DNA from 4 places in the Mesorhizobium sp. M0296 genome. Region 2 is predicted to be linked to each of the others. Evidence: predicted binding sites of a transcription regulator. Region 2 holds the regulator's gene; each other region holds the start of a gene.
The links. The regulator PhoB, encoded in region 2, activates phosphate uptake and scavenging genes when phosphate is short. The targets are predictions, from matches to a motif close to TGTCATNNANCTGTCAT.
Positions count from the first base shown of each region.

Region 1 (4,160 bases), on a different contig from region 2:
GCGCAAATAATCAGTTGTCGACGCGGCCGAAAGCGGGCGCGTCGCCAAGCACCTCACGCCTGTCCTTGCCGCAGGCGAAGGTGCGTGCCTTCTCGTCGGCAAGCTTGCGCGCCTGATCGTTGGCGGCGGGATTGCCGGTGGCGAGCACAAGGCCGATCGTGCAACCTTCGTGGGCGTCAGGCTGGGCAACCTTGGCGACGATCAGCACTTCCGTCGACTTGTTCTCGCCCTCGGTATCGCTGATCGAGCGACGATGAATGACGGCGAAGGGAATGGCAGTTTTGCCGTTGGTTTCGATCCGCCACTCGACCTTGGGTCCAGCCGAATTGAGGCCGGAAAAGCTTTCCCAGACCGTGGTCATATCGCCAGGTGGAAAGCCGTAGAACAGCGATTCCCGCGCGTCGTCGTAGGAAACCAGCACCGGGTAGCCGCGGTAGCCCGAACAGGCGAGATCGGCCCAGTCGCCGTCGCCTTCCTCCGCTTGGGCATAGGTGACGCAGTCCTTCTCCCAATCGAGATCGGTATAGACGCTGGATATGTCGCCGGCCCGGGCCGCCTGGCAGAAACCGGCGAGGGCAAGCGGGATCAAGAGAGCGCGCATGGCGGAACAACTCAGTTCGGGGGGCGCAGCGTACCGTCAAATTTAGCAGCAGCCTAGAGGAAGTCAGGCTGCGCACAGTGGTCTGGTAAAACGGACCACTATTTCTTCAAGCTTGCCTCTATGAGAAGATCGGCGTTGCGGGCCACTGACTGCGCCGGTCCGCCGGCACCGAACAACTGACCGCTAATATAGGCGCCCTCGATCAGCAGCAGCAGCCCGTCGCCCAGCGTCTCGGCGTCGCCGGCGCCCATCGCCGCCGCCATGGCACGCAGGCGGCGGCGCAATTCCTGCTTGTTGGCCTCGCTCACGACGCGGGCCGGATGGCCATGTTCGGGATATTCGACCGCGGCATTGGTCATGCCGCAGCCACGATAATCGGGCCTTTGCGTACGCTTGCCGACACGCGTCAGGAAGGCGACGATCTGCGCGCGCGGATCGCCCGGATGGGCATTCACCGCCTCGTCGAAGCGCTCCCAGAATTCGAGGTCATAGTGCCGAAGGTAGGATGCGGCCAGCTCGTCCTTGGACGGAAAGCTGCGGTAGAGGCTGGGCTTGGTGACGCCGGCACGCCGCACGATCTCGTCGACGCCGATCGCCCTGATGCCTTGCCGGTAGAACAGATCGCGCGCCACCTGGAGAATCCGTTCGGCGGCGCGAGGCGGCGGTGCGTCATTGGCCTTGATCGTTGGTTCAATGCTTTTCATGCCTGGTCTGCCGATTAGCTGGTTGACAATGTTACCGGTCGGTACGTATGTTTCGCGCTCCTGCAACGTACCGGTCAGTAACATGATAACTCAATCCCGCCCGTTTGGCCAGCGCTACGCTTTCGTCGTGGTCGCCGTCATCTTCCTCTGCCTGCTGATCGCAGCGGGCCTGCGTTCGGCGCCGGCAGTCATGATGCTGCCGCTGGAGAACAGTTTCGGCTGGCGGCGCGACGTGGTGTCGCTGGCGGCGGCCACCGGCATCTTCCTCTATGGCCTGACCGGGCCGTTTGCCGCGGCGTTGATGGAGCGGATCGGGCTGCGCCGCACCTTGCTTGCCGCGCTGCTGTTGATGTCGGGATCGACCGCGCTCAGCCTGTTGATGACCAAACCGTGGCATCTGCTCCTCACCTGGGGCGTGTTTTCCGGCGTCAGCTCGGGCGCCGTCGCCACCGTGCTCGGCGCGACCATCGTCAACCGCTGGTTCAAGACCAATCGCGGCTTGGTGATGGGACTGATGTCGGCGTCCAGTGCCACCGGGCTGCTGGTCTTCCTGCCGCTGCTCGCCTCGCTCGCCCAGTCGGGCGGCTGGAGGCCGGTTGTCATCGCGGTCTCGGTTGCCACCGCCTGCCTGCTGCCGCTGGTCTGGCTGCTGGTGCCGGAGCGGCCGGCCTCCATCGGCATGGTGCGCTATGGCGCCGAGCTCGACGACGTGCCGCCGTCACCACCTGCCGCGCAAGGCAATTTCCTCGCGCATACGATGAGCACGCTGCGCCGCGCCGCCGGCACGCGCGTCTTCTGGTATCTGTTCGCCACTTTCTTCGTCTGCGGCTTCACCACCAACGGGTTGGTCGGCACGCACCTGATCGCCTTTTGCGGCGACATGGGCATAGGCGAAGTGCAAGCCGCCGGCCTGCTGTCGATGATGGGCATCTTCGATCTTATCGGCACGACGCTGTCGGGCTGGCTCACCGACCGTTTCGACCCGCGCAAGCTGCTCGGCGTCTATTACTGTATTCGCGGCCTGTCGCTGATCTATCTGCCCTATTCCGGCTTTTCGGCAACCAGCCTGATCATCTTCGCCGTGTTTTACGGACTGGACTGGATCGCCACGGTGCCGCCGACGCTCAGGCTTTCCAACGAGGCGTTCGGCGACCGCAGCGGACCGATCGTCTTCGGCTGGATCGTCGCCGGCCATCAGGTTGGCGCCGCGACAGCGGCCTTCTTCGGCGGCACCATGCGCGAGCTGCAAGGCAATTACGAGCTTGCCTTCCTGATCGCCGGTATGACGGCAATAGCCGCCGCCTGCATCTCGCTGCTGATCAATACCACCCGCCCGGCGTTTGATCCGGAACCGCAGGCGGCATAGGGCGCAATCGGCCGTGCTAATCTCCCCCCTTGAGGGGGAGATGGCCGCGAAGCGGCCAGAGGGGGTCGGTCCGACTGGGCTCGGCCCCTTATCGCCGATGCAGGAGGCCGGCGCTCCGCGCGAGACGACCCCCTTCTGTCGCCTTCGGCGACATCTCCCCCTCAACGAGGGAGATTCGCCAGCCTGTTCACTGTTATCAAACCTTCATCGTTTCGAAATGTGCCTGAAACATTGAAGCTGGAGCTTGGCGGCGACGTTCAATGCCATCCAGGAGACAGCCATGAACAAGATTTCGATGACGCGGCGCGCTTTCGTCACGTCGGCCAGCGCCGTTGGCCTGGTCGGCGCCTCGGGCCTCGCCCTTCCCTATTACTCGCGCGCCAATCAGCGCCCGGCGTTCACCCATGGCATCCAATCCGGCGACGTCGATGCCACCAGCGGCATGGTCTGGACACGCACCGACCGGCCGTCGCGCGTCATGTTCGAGGTGTCGTCGACCGAAAGCTTCACCAATGCCGTCCGCCTGGCGCCGCTCGATACCTCGCCGGCCAGCGATTATACGGTGAAGCGGCTGCTTACCGATCTCGCCTCCGACCAGGACATCTTCTACCGCATGGTCGCGGCCGATCTTGCCGACATCAACGCCGTTTCCGAGCCGGTCGTCGGCCGCTTCCGCACGGCACCTGCCTCGAAGCGCGACATTCGCTTTGCCTGGTCGGGCGACACCGCCGGCCAAGGCTGGGGCATCGACGAGACCGGCATGAAGACCTACGCCACCATTGCCAAGCACACGCCCGACTTCTTCCTGCATTCGGGCGATACGATCTATGCCGATGGTGCGATGAAGGACGAGGTCGACCTGCCCAACGGCGGCAAGTGGAAAAACAAAGTGCTGATCGACGAGAAGCGCAGGGTTGCCGAGACGTTGGACGAATACCGGGCGCAGTGGAAATACAACATGATGGACAGGCATGTGCTGGCGCTCAGCGCCATCTGTCCGACCTTCTATCAGTGGGATGACCACGAGGTGCTGAACAACTGGTCGGACTCGAAGGACCTGAGCGCCGACGATCGCTACACTGAAAAATCCATCCATGTGCTGGCGGCACGTGCGGCGCGCGCCTTCCACGAAATGACGACGATCCGTTACGAGCCGTCGGAGCCCGGCCGCGTCTACCGCAAGATCGCCTATGGTCCGCTGCTCGACGTGTTCTTCCTCGACATGCGTTCCTACCGCGGCCCCAACGGTTCGGATATGCAGGAGACGATGACGCCGCAATCGCGCATCCTCGGTGAACAGCAGATCAAGTGGCTGAAGCGTGAACTGGCGAATTCCAACGCAACCTGGAAAATCATCGCCGCCGACATGCCGCTCGGCCTCGTCGTCTGGAACGACGGCACCAAGAAGGTAGGGGCCGAGGCGGTCAGCAATGGCGACAATGGCCCGGCCAAAGGGCGTGAGCTGGAAATTGCCGACCTTCTTCGCTAC
Region 1 covers NZ_JAMYRZ010000003.1:90,972-95,131, forward strand. The annotation lists gene NKI97_RS04650 (hypothetical protein) at 11-601, opposite strand; gene NKI97_RS04655 (TetR/AcrR family transcriptional regulator) at 700-1,305, opposite strand; gene NKI97_RS04660 (MFS transporter) at 1,388-2,671, shown strand; gene NKI97_RS04665 (alkaline phosphatase D family protein) at 2,952-4,160, shown strand, end outside.
Region 1: NKI97_RS04665 (alkaline phosphatase D family protein) is a predicted target of PhoB. The motif match lies at 2,863-2,879, and genes of this name have one in related genera.

Region 2 (4,160 bases):
CAATGCCATCGCGGGCAGCCTGCTGATGACGATCATCGCCGTTGTCGTCGGCACGCCGATCGGCGTGCTGGCGGGAACCTACATGGCCGAGTATGGACGCTTTTCGCGCATCACCACCGTCGTCCGCTTCATCAACGACATCCTGTTGTCGGCGCCGTCGATCATCATCGGCTTGTTTGTCTATGAGCTGATGGTGCGGCCAATGGGACATTTCTCGGCCATTGCCGGCGCAGTTGCGCTTGCCATCCTGGTCATTCCGGTGGTCGTGCGCACCACTGAAGACATGCTCAGCCTAGTGCCGAACGCGTTGCGTGAAGCCGGTGCCGCGATCGGCGCGCCACGCTGGGTGGTGATCCGTTCGGTCGCCTACCGCGCCGCATTGTCCGGCATCGTCACCGGCATATTGCTGGCGATAGCACGCATTTCCGGCGAGACGGCGCCGCTGCTCTTCACCGCGCTCAACAACCAGTTCTGGAGCAGCAATATCAACGCGCCGATGGCCAGCCTGCCGGTGACCATCTTCCAGTTCGCTCTCAGCCCTTACGAGGAATGGCAGCAACTGGCGTGGACCGGCGCACTCATAATCACCCTGACGGTTCTGGGCTTGAGCATCCTCGCCCGCAGCCTTACCGGACGCAGAGAGGACAGATGACACAGATGTTGTCCCCAGACATGACGATGGCCGAAACGGTAGCCGAGAAGACGAAGATCGAGGTCAAGAACCTCAACTTCTACTACGGCCAGAGCAAGGCGCTGAAGGACATCAGCCTGTCGCTGCCCGAGCGCAGCGTCACGGCCTTCATCGGCCCTTCGGGTTGCGGGAAATCGACGCTGCTGCGTGTGTTCAACCGCATCTATGAGCTCTACCCAAAACAGACGGCCGAGGGCCAGGTGCTGCTCGACGGCAAGAACATTCTCGACCGGTCGCAGGATCTCAACCTCCTCAGGACCAAGATCGGCATGGTGTTCCAGAAGCCGACGCCGTTCCCGATGTCGATCTACGAGAACATCGCCTTCGGCGTCAGGCTCTACGAGAACCTCGGCAAGTCCGAGATGGACGGCCGCGTCGAACAGGCGTTGAAGCGCGCCGCGCTGTGGAGCGAGGTCAAGGACAAGCTCAACGCCAGCGGCTTGAGCCTGTCCGGCGGCCAGCAGCAGCGGCTCTGTATCGCCCGCACGGTGGCGGTGAAGCCGGAAGTCATTCTGCTCGACGAACCGGCTTCGGCCCTCGACCCGTTGTCGACCGCCAAGATCGAGGAACTGATCGACGAGTTGCAAGCCGACTACACGATCGTCATCGTCACCCACAACATGCAGCAGGCGGCGCGCGTGTCGCGCCAGACCGCCTTCATGTATCTGGGTGAGCTGGTCGAGTTCGACCGGACCGAGAAGATCTTCACGTCGCCCCGCGAGAAGCGCACGCAGGACTACATCACTGGCCGCTTCGGCTGAGCCGTTCCGATCATGCATATGAGGACAGGACCATGGGCGAACACACAGTCGCTTCTTTCGACGAGGATCTCGAGCAGATCAGCAAGCTGATCCGCGACATGGCCGACCTCGCCGGTTCGATGGTCGGCGGGGCGACCAAGGCCCTGTTGAATTCCGACAACGTGCTGGCGCAACGCGTCGTTTCCGACGACGCCATCATGGATGCGCGTCAACGCGAACTGGACGACCGCGCCATCACCCTCATCGCCAAACGCCAGCCGATGGCCCACGATCTTCGCCATGTGGTCGGAGCGATCCGCATGGCGGGCGACCTCGAACGCATCGGCGACCTTGCCAAGAATATCGCCAAGCGCGTGAGTGCGGTCGGCCTCAGCGCCACGCCGCGGGACCTGTCGCATTCCATCGACGCGATGGCGCAACTGGTTCTCATCCAGGTGCAGGGTGTCATCGAGGAATATGCTGCAGGCGATGCGGCCGCGTTGGCCAAGCTGCGTGCCGCCGACGAGCGCATCGACGTCAAATACACGTCCGTGTTCCGCGAGCTCTTGACCTACATGATGGAAGATCCGCGCAACATCACCGCTTGCACGCACCTGCTGTTCTGCGCCAAGAATCTGGAGCGGATCGGCGACCATGTCACCAACATCGCCGAAAATGCGTATTATGTGCTGACCGGCGAGCAATTGCCGGTCAATCGTCCGAAGCAGGACGAAACGACAATGTCCGCACCGGTGACATGATGGGGGTGCCCAGCCGATGATCGCACCACGCATAATGGTGGTGGAGGACGAGGAGCCGTTGGGTGTGCTGCTCCGCTACAATCTCGAATCCGAAGGCTACCAGGTCGAGGTGGTGACACGCGGCGACGAAGCCGAGATCCGTTTGCAGGAGAATGTGCCCGACCTTTTGGTGCTCGACTGGATGATACCAGCGGTTTCCGGCATCGAGCTCTGTCGTCGGTTGCGGGTGCGCCCCGAAACCGAGCGGCTGCCGATCATCATGCTGACCGCGCGCGGCGAGGAGAGCGACCGGGTGCGCGGTCTTTCGACCGGCGCCGACGACTATCTGGTCAAACCGTTTTCGACACCAGAATTCATGGCCAGGGTCAAGGCGCTGCTACGGCGCGCCAAGCCGGAAGTGCTGTCCAGCGTGCTGAAGGTCGGCGACATCGTGCTCGATCGCGAATCGCACAGGGTCTATCGCAAGAAGAGCGAAATCAGGCTCGGGCCGACCGAATTCCGGCTGCTCGAGTTCATGATGCGGCATCCGGGCCGTGTCTTCTCGCGCAGCCAGTTACTCGATAATGTCTGGGGCGAGACAATCTACATCGACGAACGCACCGTCGACGTGCATGTCGGGCGGCTGCGCAAAGCCGTCAACAACGGCCGGATGCCGGATGTCATCCGCACCATCCGCGGTGCCGGCTATGCGATCAGGGAAGATTGACCCGCCTGGTCATGCTACGTTCTTTCTGACGCTGGGCCTCATTTGCGCGCCCGGCGCGAAAATCTCCTGGTCGACGAAGCTTAACGCCCGCATCGCGCAGCCTTCGCGGATCAGCGGCAATTCGTTCGGCTCTGTATCGAAGGAGATCGAGCCTGAATGCTGGCCGCCGGCGGTCTGGGCGATTGCCTTCCGCAAGGCCGGCTCGATCAGATCGAAGGCGGCGGCACTGGCGCCGACCATCGCGACCGGTGCCGGATCGATCAGCGCGAACAGCGAGCCGAGACCGAAACCCAGCGCTTCGCCGGCCTTGCGGTAGGCCTCGCGTTCCGGCCCATCTTTCTCGCGCGCCCGGGCCGCCAGTGCTCGCATGTCGGCGTCGCTGACGTCGGCGACCGGTTCGCTGTCTTCGCTCATCTGCCTGGCGTTGCGCCAGATGGCGTAGTTGCCGGCATACGCCTCGATGCAGCCGCGCCGCCCGCAACGGCAGAGCGCGCCGCCCGGACGATGGATCATGTGGCCAAATTCGCCGCCCGAGGAATGCGTCCCGGTGAACAGTTCGCCCTTCAGCACCAGCCCCATGCCGATGCCATGCGAAAGCAGGATGGCGATGAAGTCGTCGCGATAGCGATCCGGATTGCGCCAGCGCAAAGCCACCGCCATCATGTTGCAGTCGTTCTCCACCGTTGCCGGGATGCCGAATTCGCCCTCCAGCATGTCGGCAAAGGCGATGTCGGTCTGCGGCGTGATCGGCGACCACAGCATGGCGCGTGCAGGGGAGTCGGTAATGCCCTGAATCGCCAGGGCGATGCGGGCGACACTGCGGACGTCAAGGTCTGGATCCTGCAGCCGGCGCCGGACGATGGCCATGCATTCACGGATCAGCTCGTCGCGCGGCATGGTCAGCGTGTCCAGCCGGCGCTGTTCCTCGGCGACCACCTGTCCCGTATAGTCGATAATGGCGGCCGACAGGAAATTCAGCGACAACACCACGGTCAGCACCGCCGCCGCTTCCGGATTGAGGGCGAGGCCGACCTGCGGACGACCGCGTTTCAACGAAACGGGCTCACTTGCCTTGCTCTCGGCGAGGATGCCTTCCCGTATCAGGTCGGAAGAGATCGCCGATATGGTCGAATGACTGAGGCCGGTGGTAGCTGCGATCTCAGTACGCGATGGCTGGCCGGCCCGGCGCACCGCCGAGATCACCATCGCCCGGTTGCGCCGGCGCAAATCGTCATGGCGGATTCCGACCGACATTGTTTTGC
Region 2 covers NZ_JAMYRZ010000042.1:28,174-32,333, forward strand. The annotation lists gene pstA (phosphate ABC transporter permease PstA) at 1-652, shown strand, start outside; gene pstB (phosphate ABC transporter ATP-binding protein PstB) at 649-1,452, shown strand; gene phoU (phosphate signaling complex protein PhoU) at 1,485-2,192, shown strand; gene phoB (phosphate regulon transcriptional regulator PhoB) at 2,209-2,898, shown strand; gene NKI97_RS29180 (ROK family protein) at 2,908-4,152, opposite strand.

Region 3 (4,160 bases), on a different contig from region 2:
TCACCCAAGGCGGCAAGTGCCGTCTCGACCTCCGCCGCCGATCCGATGCTGCTGGTGGCAATGTCGCGGTTGATGCGGCGGGCCAGCCCCGACAGCACCTTGCCGGCGCCCACTTCGTAAAGCGTCACAACGCCGTTGCTGCCGAACCACTCCACCGTTTCGCGCCAGCGCACGCGCCCGATCACCTGTTCGACGAGTCGGCGGGCGATCTCGTCGGGATCGCTCGTCGGGGTCACCGTAACATTGGAGACCAGCGGCACGACCGGCGCACTCTTCGTCACGGCGGCCAGCGCCTCCCGCATGATCTCGGCCGCAGGCTTCATCAATGCCGAATGGAAGGGCGCCGAGACCTGCAGCATCAGCGCCCGCTTGGCGCCCTTCTCCGTGCATAGCCTCGCCGCCAGTTCGACCGCTGGCCTGGCGCCGGAGATCACCAGCTGGCCGCCGCCATTGTCATTGGCGATCTGGCAAACCAAGGCTTGTGCGGGATCTTTGGCGGCGCCCTGGGCGGCCTCTGCGCAAGCGGCTTCGACGTCGGCCTGTTCCAGCCCGATGATCGCCGCCATGGCGCCCTCGCCGGCCGGCACAGCCGCCTGCATGGCATTGCCGCGGATGCGCAACAGCCGGGCGGCGTCGGCGACCGAAACGAAACCTGCGGCCGCAAGTGCCGAATATTCGCCGAGCGAGTGGCCGGCGACATAGGTGACCTTGCCGTTCAGGGAGAAGCCGCGCGCCTCCAGCGCCCGGATTGCGGCAAGCGACACCGCCATCAGCGCCGGCTGGGCGTTGGCGGTCAGCGTCAGCGTCTCTTCCGGGCCTTCCCAGATCAGCTTCGATAGGTTTTCGCCGAGCGCGTCGTCAACTTCCTCGAAGATCCGCCGCGATTCCACAAAGGTATCGGCGAGGTCCTTGCCCATGCCGACAGCCTGGCTGCCCTGCCCCGGAAAGGTGAATGCGATGGCCATCGGCGGCTCCCAGCTGCTGGTTCACGTTGCCTGTGACGCAAGGCGTGCGGCCAAGTCAAGTCCAACCTTGATCGCGTAATATCGGCCGAGTGCCTGTTTCGGCAGACTTTTTGGCGATCACTCATGATGAAAACCGCTCACGATTTGTTTGCTGGCTCTTCTTATTTCCGCCACAGGCGCTAGGCTTTGCGTGACAGTTCGATGACAATCGAGTGACGCTTTTGTTGCGGGCCGGGGAACTATTGAAGTGGCAAAGACCAAGCAGAGCGCAGCCGAGGCGGCGCCCCAGTTTCTTGAAGGCGATCCGTCGACCGGCTATCTGCCGGCGCGCAAATGGCCTGTCATCCGCTATGGCCTTATCAGCTTGCTGGCTGCGGCCATCCTTGTGTTTGCCATCGAACTGATCGTGCGCGGCAACTTTGCCGGCACCATTGATTTCTTTCTGCAGCCTTTCAAACCCGGCTGGACCACGATCATCATTTTTGCGCTGATCCTCATCGGCCTCGACGCCGTGCTCGGCCGCAGTCATCAGAGCCTGATGATCGTCGCGCCGCTGACATTGTCGCTGGCGTTCGTCGGCCACCAGAAGTCGCTGTATCTCGGCGATCCGCTCTATCCGACCGATTTCCTTTATTCCCGGCAGATCGTGGCACTGATGCCGCTTCTGGTACGCGATCGCCCGGGAACCGCCATTGCCCTGGCGATCGGCATCGTCGGCGGGCTGTCGCTGCTCGTCTATGGCTGGCGGCTATGGCGCCGCCGCGTTCCGGCGCTCAGCCACAAGGGCCGCCTTGCCCGGCTGACGCTGACAGTACCGCTGATCGCCTTCTTCGTTTCCATCATGGACTATGCCACTTTCTCGTGGACGCGCGACCGGCTGCAGATCATCCCGATCATGTGGGACCAGAAGGAAAACTATGCCTCAAACGGTTTTGCGCTCGCCTTCGCGCTTAACGTTCCGATGGCGCATGTCTCGGCGCCGCCCGGCTATTCCGACAAGGCGATCGAAGCGATCGGCAAACCGCAGGTGACCGCCTCGGTACCTGCCGAGAAGCCCGACATCATCGTCGTCATGAGCGAATCCTTCTGGGATCCGACCAAGCTGCCTGGCGTCACCATCACACCCGACCCGATCCCCAATGTGCGGGCACTGCGCACGGGTTACATGTTCTCGCCCGAGTTCGGCGGCATGACGGCCAACATCGAGTTCGAGGCCCTGACCGGCTTTTCCAACGCCTTCCTGCCGGCGGGCAGCATTCCCTACCAGCAATATGTGCGGACACCGACTCCCTCGCTGGCGACCTTCCTGAAAAGTCAGGGCTACCGGGCGCGCGCCATCCATCCCGGCACCAATTGGTTCTGGAACCGGGGGGCCGTCTATGCCGATTTCGGCTTCAACGACTTCAAGTCCGAGGAGACGTTGCCGCCCATGCAGAAGCGCGGACCGCTCGCGTCGGACGCTGCGATGACCGACGAGATCATCCACGAAGCCGATACCAGCGCCGAGCCGGTGTTCTTTTTCGCCGTCAGCCTGCAGAACCACGGGCCGTATGAGCCGTATCGCTATAACAATCCGACCCACAAGGTGCAGGCGCCGATCAGCCAATGGGCCCGTGAATCGCTGTTGAGCTATGCCGAAGGCTCTTCCGACGCGGACCGCGGCCTCGAGCGGCTGATCGAATGGGCGAAGAAACGCGAGCGGCCGACCGTCATCGCGTTCTTCGGCGACCATCTGCCGCCGCTTGGGCCGGTCTACGTCGAGACCGGCTTCCTGAAGGACAATGTTGCGCCGCGCAAGGAGGCGGCCGACCAGATGCTGCTGCACCACCAGACGCCGCTGATCGTCTGGTCGAATCGCAGCGGCCCGGCCGAGGATCTAGGCGCCGTCAGCCCGTCCTTCCTGCCCTACCATATCCTGAAGACAGCCGGCATCAGCCATCCCTATTACACCGGCTTCCTCGGACAGTTGCGAGAGCGCTACCGCGTTATCGACCGCAATTTGCTTTTGGCACCGGGGGGCGACGCCACCCCCGATTGGTCGCGTCAGAAAGAGATCGATCCGGCAATCCGCGACTTCCGTCTGCTGCAATACGACATGATGTTCGGCAAGCGCCATGCCGCGCCCGATTTCTTCCCCGAAACCACAGGCAAAGTGGCTGCACACACGAGTTGAGCAGCGGCGGCGGGAGAGCGGCCGACGTCGTTCAGTTCGTCAAGTGCAGTTGCGAAATCGAGCTTCCGATTTTCAGGAAGACGCTTTCGAGCTGACTGACGTCGTTGGTCGGGTAATAATCCGACGGCGACGATGCGCAGGCCTCGTAGAGCTTGCGGTTGGCTGCGGTGTCGGCCTGCAGCAGCACTGTGAATATCTGCACGTCCTGCTTCTTCAATGTGTTGCATACATTGGTTGCATACATTGGTTGTCCAATCGTCGACATTGCGCGCAGCCGCGGTCTGGTCGCTGGATCCAAACCGACCCGAGGCCAGGAATCCGTAGGAGCCATAGTCCGACTTCTGTGGCGTATCCTTCGCGCCATAGACAACATTCTCGCCGTCGGTGAGCAGCAGCACCGTTTTGGTCGTGCCTGACGACCTGAACGGCGCGCCGTCGCTGTAAGGCGCTTCCGGCGAGAGCACCCGCATCCCCCATGACAAGCCTTCCGAAACATTGGTCCCCGAGCCGTTCCATTCGATCATCTCACCGACGGCCTTCCGCAATTTGTCGAAATCATCGGTCAGCGGCACTATCGGCGTCGGACAGGCCCGGTTTGGGCCGATAGTCAGTGGGCCTCTCTTGTCGTTGATCAGCTTCATCGTCGAAACACTGTACTTCGCCATGTCGCTGGTGAGGCCGGGAAGCATGGTGACAACGGTATCGTCGAGATAGGAATTGTTGTAGCCGGTCGCTGAATTGCCGTAGGAGCTGGTTGGATTTTTAGCGTTACCTGGATCGTCCGGCGCGAAATAGGGTACGAACAGGGTGTCCGGTTTGTTTTGGTCGGGCGAAATGTCGGAAACATTGTTGGTTCCGGGCCGCGCTTCGACGCAGCCTCTCCATTCGACGCCCAATTGCTTGAACAGGTCCATATGGTTGACGCGCTTGCCGCCGACCAAGGGGAAATTGGCGCCATTGTTCGGCGATTTGCCGGCCATGTCGATCCAGGCCGGATCGTAGTCCTCGCCCTTGACGTTGAC
Region 3 covers NZ_JAMYRZ010000052.1:13,747-17,906, reverse strand. The annotation lists gene fabD (ACP S-malonyltransferase) at 1-965, opposite strand, end outside; gene NKI97_RS31415 (LTA synthase family protein) at 1,213-3,138, shown strand.
Region 3: NKI97_RS31415 (LTA synthase family protein) is a predicted target of PhoB. The motif match lies at 1,156-1,172, and genes of this name have one in related genera.

Region 4 (4,160 bases), on a different contig from region 2:
TGTCGTCGCCGAACCGCTGGTCGAGCGCGGCGAGGAGCGCGAGGTCGCGCACGGCAAGGCACGTGCCTTGCTGGCGCAGCTCAACCTGCCGGAGAAGCTCTGGGCGCTGCCGCCGGCGACGTTCTCCGGCGGTGAACAGCAGCGCGTCAACATCGCGCGCGGCTTCATCACCGAGCATCCGATCCTGCTGCTCGACGAGCCGACCGCTTCGCTCGATGCCAGGAACCGCGACGTGGTGATTGCGCTGATCGCGGCCAAGAAGGCGGCCGGCGTTGCCCTGCTTGGTATCTTCCACGACCACGACGTGCGCGAGGCGGTGGCCGACCGCGTCATCGACGTGACAGCTTTTGCCGCCGGGAAAATTGCCGCATGACAAGAAAGCTGTCGGAAACGCCGCTGGTCCACGAGACGGCGCAAGTCGAGAACTCGACGCTCGGCCGCTGGACCGAGATCGCCGAGCGCTGCCGGGTGTCGGAAAGCACGCTCGGCGACTATTCCTACATGATGCAGGACTGCGGCGTCTGGTGCGCAACGATCGGCAAATTCGCCAACATCGCCGCAAGCGTGCGCATCAACGCTACCAACCATCCGACCTGGCGGCCGACGCTGCACCATTTCACCTATCGCGCCTCGGATTATTGGGACGACGCCGAGCACGAGAGCGAATTCTTCGCCAAGCGCCGCGCCAAACGCGTCACCATCGGCCACGACACCTGGCTCGGCCACGGCTCGACCATCCTGCCCGGCGTCACCGTCGGCCATGGCGCGGCGGTCGGTGCCGGCGCGGTGGTGTCGAAGGACGTCGCGCCCTACACCGTCGTCGCCGGCGTACCGGCCAAGCCGATCCGCGAACGCTTCGACCGCCGCACCGCGGAGCGCTACCAGGCGCTCGGCTGGTGGGACTGGGACCATGCAAGGCTGCGCGCCGCGCTCGACGATTTCCGCGAGCTGGAGGCCAATCAGTTTTTGGAGAAGCATGGGGGTTGACGCCCTGAATAAGTCAGCCGCTCAGGCAAATGTCCAAAATAATAGAAAGAAATCCTAACGTAATAAGAATAGCAACACCAGTCTAATTTAACCTGATAAGTTCTATAAATTTTTTGTCATAACCAATATCTATAAGCGATTTGGTTTTTTCCTCAACTTTATTTGCAAAATTTATCGTAACTAGAACGATTAAAAAAATGAGAATCATTAGAATAATGGCCGCGTCACGCCCATTTCCATAATTGTACAAGTATCCAGATATTGGATGGTTCAAGCTACCAACCCGATATAATGGACGTCAAAACCAGGGCCACTGTGAAACTCATCGCAGCGACTACCCCTGCAGCATACAGTCGCAACCACTGGCGCCAACGTAGCAATTAGGAAGCCTCTCTTTGATACGAGTTTGAATCTTTATTTCAATCTTGATGATGTGGAAACCCCGGCAGCATCACTTGGCGAATCATGCCTTTGATATTCTACTTCTTGGCACGGTTTTCATGTCCCTGACACATCGTCGGGGCAGGACGCGGCCTTCCTTTGGAGATCGCAATGCCTGTTTCAGTCAGACCTTCGCTCGCCGGATTCTTTGCCGGCTCGAACCCGACCCCTCCGGTGCATCTCGGCAGGCGCTACGACACCTCTGGTAATTTTCTCAACGAGCCCGGCAACACGGTCGTCTGCCATCTCGTCAACGGCTCGGCTTCGGAAGCGGTGATCATCGACGTGCGTGAGCGCATGCGCGCCATGCCTGATGCCGACGGGCTGGCCTTCACGCCCGTCTCCAGCCTGCACATGACGCTGTTCCAGGGCATCATCGAATACCGCCGCCGGCTTCCCTATTGGCCGGAGGATGTGCCGCTCGACACCAGCATCGACGACATGACCCGCCTCTATCAGGAACGCCTGAACGGCTTCGAAGGCTACGGCGCCTTCAAGATCAAGGTCGTCGATGTCGTGCCGACGGGCTTGACCGTTGCCGGCGCAACCGATGAGGACGTGCATATCCTGCGCGCATGGCGCGATGCCTTGTCGGCGCCTTTCGGATACCGGCATCCCGACCACGACACTTACGTCTTCCACATCACGTTCGCCTACCAGATCCGGCGTCTGGCGGACGAAGGGGCGTCCGAGTGGCAAGATCTGTTCGACGATTGCCTCTCGCTGTTTGCCCGCCAGGCTCCGGTGATCGAGCTGCGGCCACCTGCCTTTTGCCGCTTCAGGGACATGGAGCATTTCGAGGAGTTGCTGATCCTCGGCTGATCCCATCCAAGCCGCCCGGACGGCAGCGGTTTGGGTCAACTCGCCTTCGCGCCAAACGCGCCTGTGGGCAGTAACAAAACTGACATCAATCCGACACCGCAGGTTCATGCCGTTGCGCTAGCGAGGGTTAACAGACCTTCAACCGCGACTGGACTGGAACTTACCCATGTCAGCAACGCCAGAAATGTCAGCAACGCTCGAAATTCGCGGCGTCACCCGCCGGTTCGGCAAGAACACCGCTGTCAGCAATGTCGACATCTCGATTCCGCACGGTCAGATGGTCGGCATCATCGGTCGCTCCGGCGCCGGCAAATCGACGCTTCTGCGCATGATCAACCGCCTCATCGATCCGAGCCAAGGATCGATTTTTTTTGACGGCGCCGAAATTTCCCGGCTGCGCGGCTCGCCGCTCCGACGCTGGCAGCGCGACTGCGCCATGATCTTCCAGCAGTTCAACCTGGTGCCGCGCCTCGATGTGCTGACCAATGTGCTGCTCGGCCGGCTCAATCACCGTTCGACCGTGTCCAACCTATTTGGCATGTTCTCCCGCGGTGAATGCGCCGAGGCGGTTGCAGCCCTCGAGCGCCTCGACATCGCCCGCACCGCCCTGCAGCCGGCCGGCACGCTTTCCGGCGGCCAGCAGCAGCGCGTTGCGATTGCGCGCGCCATGATGCAGCAGCCGAAGGTGTTGCTGGCGGATGAGCCGATTGCCTCGCTCGATCCGCTCAACGCCAAGGTGGTGATGGATTCGCTGCAGGACATCAATTTGCGCGAGGGCATCACCGTCATCACAAATCTGCATACGCTGGATACGGCCCGCACCTACTGCAACCGCATCATCGGCATGGCCGCCGGCAAGGTCGTCTTCGACGGCCCGCCTGAAGCCCTCAACCGCGAGGCCGTGCGCATGGTCTACGGCGCCGACAGCAATGGCGGCGAAATCTCCGAGGCCATCACCTCCACCAGTGTCGCCATCAAACAGAAAATCGCTGCATCCGCCGGACCGCTCGAGCCCGCATTCCCGGGATATTGAGAACGGCCTGATCGCCCGCCCGCGTCAAAGGCACCTGTCAAAAAATTCGAACGCTACCGGCGCGAGGCCGGGACCAACAGGAGAGAGATAATGTTCAGGAAGATGGTTTTTGGCGCCGTTTCATTGCTCGCCATCGCGGCAAGCGCCGCTCACGCCCAGGATATCAAGGAATTCCGCATCGGCATCCTTGGCGGTGAAAACGAAGCGGACCGGCTGCGCAACTTTCAGTGCCTCGCCGATCACCTGAAGTCCGAATTCGGCTTCGAGAAGGTCTCGCTGTTCCCGGCCGCCGACTATGACGGCGTTATCCAGGGCCTGCTCGGCGGCACGCTCGATTTCGCAGAGCTTGGCGCGTCGGGCTATGCCAGCGTCTACCTCAAGGATCCGAACGCCGTGACCCCGATCCTCACCACCCAGCAGACCGACGGCGCGACCGGCTATTATTCGATCGGCCTTGCGCTGAAGTCGTCCGGCATCACCGACATCAAGTCGGCCAAGGGCAAGAAGCTCGGCTATGCCGACCCGGATTCGACCTCCGGCTACCTGATCCCGCTGACCCAGATCCCGAAGGACACCGGCGCTTCGAACGAAACCTTCTTCGCCTCGACTCAGTTCAATGGCGGCCACGAGAACAACCTTCTCGCGGTTCGCGACGGCAAGGTCGACGTGGCGGTTGACGATTCCTCGGGCATCGGCGACTTCAAGAACGGCTACACCTCCGGCACCTTCCACAAGGAAGTCGCCAAGGGCGCCGTGGACCCCAACGATTTCGTCGAAGTCTGGCGCTCCGGCTCGATCCCGAACGGCCCGCTGGTCGTGCGCACCGCACTCGGCGGCGATATGAGCGCCAAGCTCGCCAACTTCTTCACCAGCCTGC
Region 4 covers NZ_JAMYRZ010000001.1:222,489-226,648, reverse strand. The annotation lists gene phnL (phosphonate C-P lyase system protein PhnL) at 1-373, shown strand, start outside; gene NKI97_RS01135 (DapH/DapD/GlmU-related protein) at 370-987, shown strand; gene NKI97_RS01130 (DUF1868 domain-containing protein) at 1,540-2,250, shown strand; gene phnC (phosphonate ABC transporter ATP-binding protein) at 2,417-3,283, shown strand; gene phnD (phosphonate ABC transporter substrate-binding protein) at 3,374-4,160, shown strand, end outside.
Region 4: phnC (phosphonate ABC transporter ATP-binding protein) is a predicted target of PhoB. The motif match lies at 2,331-2,347, and genes of this name have one in related genera.